One region of the Providencia sp. 6390 genome, then DNA from elsewhere that is predicted to be linked to it. Evidence: predicted binding sites of a transcription regulator. Region 1 holds the regulator's gene; the other holds the start of a gene.
The links. Region 1 encodes CRP, which controls carbon source genes, mostly activating them, when cyclic AMP is high. Its sites were predicted from a motif close to ATGTGANNNNNNTCACAT; they were not measured.
Positions count from the first base shown of each region.

Region 1 (2,187 bases):
TTTCTATGTTAAGCGGCTCATTTATTTCAGCAATGAATACTATTGTGGTGCCGGGAGGGAAATTAGGGTTAGCAATGGAATTAATCATGACCCCAATTGTTGAGAAGTTAATTAAACAAAAGAACGACTAATTATTGATAGAAAATGCTTATTTTAAATAAGCATTTTCTATTAAAAAAATAATACATTTAATAAAAAATTATTGAGTTTTAATTTCAAAACTGTGAGTGACTTTCACCGCTTTTTCTAACATCAAAGATACAGAACAATATTTCTCAGCAGAAAGCTGAACTGCACGTTCAACCACTTTTTCCGTTAAGTCAGTTCCTGTGACAATAAAATGCAGATTAATGTGAGTAAAATAACGAGGTGCTTCATCGCGACGTTGCGAGGTTAATTTAACTTCACAGCCGCTCACATTATTACGGCCTTTTTGTAAAATAGATACCACATCAACCGAGCTGCATCCACCTACCGCCATTAATACCATTTCCATTGGACTAGGTGCTTTATCGCCTGAATTACCATCCATCATTATCTGATGACCTGATGCTGACTCACCTAAAAAAGAAAGACCTTCAACCCATTTAACTCTCGCTTCCATTATTGTATTCCCTCTGAAAAAGTTTGTACAAACGATAACATTGTTACATAAATGCTTTCAATCAAGTAGCCACTTTAAGCAGCTGAAGCGATAAAGCCGAGACTTTCTAAGTTTATTATGTTACAAACAAATTATCACCTGATAGGGGTAAGATCAAAACTCAGGGTTTCAATTGATTATATTATAATGTTGGTATTAACTTTCATTATGGTTAATATGCTAAGATAGTGACTTTAAAAACCAGCTGTTTGGTCATGGTTGACCAGATGGTTGGATTAACATACAGAGGATAACGCTAATGGTTCTCGGCAAGCCACAAACAGACCCTACTCTTGAATGGTTTTTGTCACACTGCCATATTCATAAGTATCCATCCAAGAGCACGCTGATCCATCAGGGTGAAAAAGCAGAGACTCTTTACTATATCGTTAAAGGTTCAGTGGCTGTTTTAATCAAAGATGAAGAAGGCAAAGAAATGATCCTCTCCTATTTGAATCAGGGAGACTTCATTGGTGAACTAGGGTTATTTGAAGAAGGGCAAGAACGTTCTGCCTGGGTAAGAGCAAAAAGTGCCTGCGAAGTCGCTGAAATTTCTTACAAAAAATTCCGTCAGCTTATTCAGGTTAACCCTGATATTCTTATGCGCCTTTCAGCGCAAATGGCAAGCCGCCTACAAACTACATCTGAAAAAGTGGGTAACCTCGCTTTCCTTGATGTGACTGGCCGTATTGCCCAAACACTACTTAATTTAGCAAAACAACCTGATGCAATGACGCATCCGGATGGCATGCAAATCAAAATTACACGCCAAGAAATCGGCCAAATTGTTGGTTGTTCGCGTGAAACGGTTGGCCGTATCTTGAAGATGCTAGAAGATCAAAACCTGATCTCAGCACACGGTAAAACTATCGTCGTATACGGTACTCGCTAGTTTAACATCTCGGCCTAGCCTGTTGCTGGGTCACGTAGTGAATGGCTTGGTGTCTCAGATATCAAGCCATTTTTCTATTTGGCTAAGCTTATATTATTTACCACACTGAACAAAAACAGGCAGAAAACCCAACCAAAAATATAATTTAAGTTTTAACTAATATCGTTCTTTTATATTCTTTTTCATCATAATAAAACAAAATTCCTAATAATTTTCCAATAATTATTAGAGATTTAATCAATGAAAGAACTAAGTCCAATCAATAACTCGTATATTAATAAAACCATGGGTTATCATAATCAGATGCTATCTAATAGCCCTTTACAACAAAGTACAAAGAATGAATCTTGTCATATAAAGCAGAGCAAAGAAGAAGCTCGACAGCGTTTCTTTGCATATATGTCTCAAATCAGTTCAACTCAAGTAGCATCGCCATTCACAACAAAATTCGGCAACAATGCATTTAATCAGCCTCAAACTCAACTATCAGGTAAAATGGCAGCTCCACTTAAGGATAATACGCAATCTAAGTCAACCTCTTCACGTTCAAAATTCACTATAGCTGATACAGTAGATCGTATAACTCAGTTACAAAATCGACTCAAGCCATCACAAAATTCCAACGCGACCCCCTCAAATAGCCAATTACTAA
Region 1 covers NZ_JBYVYL010000010.1:187,361-189,547, reverse strand. Annotated here, with positions in the region: gene AC3Z9T_RS18850 (phosphoribulokinase) at 1-131, shown strand, start outside; gene AC3Z9T_RS18845 (OsmC family protein) at 200-604, opposite strand; gene crp (cAMP-activated global transcriptional regulator CRP) at 903-1,535, shown strand; gene AC3Z9T_RS18835 (hypothetical protein) at 1,776-2,187, shown strand, end outside.

Region 2 (2,187 bases), on a different contig from region 1:
GTTTGATAGAAAATGCTCCCGAATTAATGCTAAGAGAGGCAACTTCCTTAATTAATGATAGTTTTGCTACAGCATGGGTCATTGGTTGTGGATTAGGCGTTTCAGAAGATGCGCAATCATTAATGAATAAAATGTTATTCGTGATCAAGCAGAATAAACCCGTGTTAATTGATGCTGATGGTTTAAATATTCTGTCTCAATGGCCGCAAGTTGTAAAACTTACCTCACAAACTGTTTTAACGCCACACCCTAAAGAGGCATCAAAATTATTACAAACAACAGTAGAAGAAATTCAAACCGATCGTTGTGCTTCAGCGCAAAAATTGAGTCAGCGCTATGGTTGTTGGGTTGTATTAAAAGGGCACAATACGGTGATCTCTAGCCCTGAACAACAAACATGGTGTAATCAGACAGGTAATAGTGGTTTGGCGACAGCGGGGAGTGGTGATGTTTTATCTGGCATTATTGGTAGCTTACTAGCACAAGGAATACCGATTGAAGAAGCTACTCGTAGTGGGGTTTGGATACATGGTAAAGCAGCCGATGGGTTAGTTAAACAAGGTATTGGGCCTATTGGTTTAACAGCTCATGAGATTATAGATGAGGTTAGATTGATTAGAAACGCAATAGTAGTTTACTGAGCCTCTTATGAGGAATGGCTTTAAAAGAGTGAAAAAAATGTGATATTATTCACATAAATTCATTGCTTCATTTTCTTACGGTGAAGTGATGTCCAATTCAGTTCAAATTCAATATTTATTTTTTCGCGCTAATCATTCACTGAGAAGCGGTAATTTGTTGCTAACACAAATAAAGGCTTAAGTAAAAACAATGACACAGGTTTCTAGAAAAACAGCTTGGATCCGAGTTGTGGCACTAGCAGTCGCCGCATTTGTTTTCAATACAACGGAATTTGTACCTGTCGCATTACTCAGTGATATCGCGGCCAGTTTTGATATAACAGTGGCTCACACAGGGTTAATGATCACCATCTACGCTTGGGTTGTTGCTATTATGTCGCTTCCACTAATGCTTTTAACGGGCAAAATTGAGCGCCGTAAATTATTAACATTATTATTTGTTGTCTTTGTACTTAGCCACATTCTTTCAGGTTTTGCTTGGAGTTTTGATGTATTAATTGTTGCAAGGATTGGAATTGCACTTTCTCATGCCGTTTTTTGGTCGATAACTGCATCACTGGCTATCCGTGTCGCACCTGCCGGTAAGAAGGCTCAAGCGCTTGGTTTATTGGCAACAGGAACTGCTCTGGCAACAGTTTTAGGTTTACCTATTGGTCGCGTTATTGGCCAATTCCTCGGTTGGCGAGTCACTTTTTTATGTATTGGGGCTATTGCCCTGTTTACAATGATTGCATTGATCCGCTTTTTGCCAAAATTGCCAAGTGAGCATTCAGGATCTTTAAAAAGTTTGCCAGTTATTTTTAAACGACCAGCCTTGGTGGGGTTATTCGTTTTGACTGTGATTGTTGTGACTGCGCATTTCGCTGCATACAGTTATATTGAACCGTTTGTTCGTGAAGTTGCGTTGCAAAGCCAAAATTTTGCCACTTTATTATTACTTATTTTTGGTGCTGCAGGTATTGTTGGAAGCGTAATATTTAGCCGTTACAGTGGCAAATATGCATTATCATTTTTACCAATGGCAATAGCGATTTTGACAATTTGTTTGTTGTTGCTGATGCCAATTAGCAGCCATGTAGGCCCATTAATTATTTTAAGTATTTTTTGGGGAATGGCGATTATGTGCGTTGGTTTAGGCATGCAGGTAAAAGTAATTGATTTAGCGCCTGATGCAACAGACTTAGCTATGGCAATTTATTCAGGGATCTTTAATATTGGTATTGGTGGGGGAGCTTTACTGGGTAACCAAGTTATTGTTCATATGGGCATGACCAATATTGGCTATGTTGGTGCTGTATTTGGAGTCATTTCGTTAATATGGTGTGCCTTTATTTTTAGACGCTATAGCGTCTCATTTAGCGATAAGCTACAAACCTCATCTGTTACTCATTAGTATTAATGCATTCGATTTGATAACCCTGTGATAGAAACTATTTTATCGCAGGGTTTTTTATTGTGAATGCGTTACAGTCAACAATAACTGTGCTAAATTTCGTGATATTTTAATTATTTCAAATAGTAAGGATAGGCAATGAAAGGACTAGGT
Region 2 covers NZ_JBYVYL010000001.1:703,095-705,281, forward strand. Annotated here, with positions in the region: gene AC3Z9T_RS03445 (NAD(P)H-hydrate dehydratase) at 1-641, shown strand, start outside; gene AC3Z9T_RS03450 (sugar transporter) at 832-2,034, shown strand; gene AC3Z9T_RS03455 (DMT family transporter) at 2,173-2,187, shown strand, end outside.
Region 2: the regulator CRP is predicted to act here: its motif matches at 679-696, upstream of AC3Z9T_RS03450 (sugar transporter).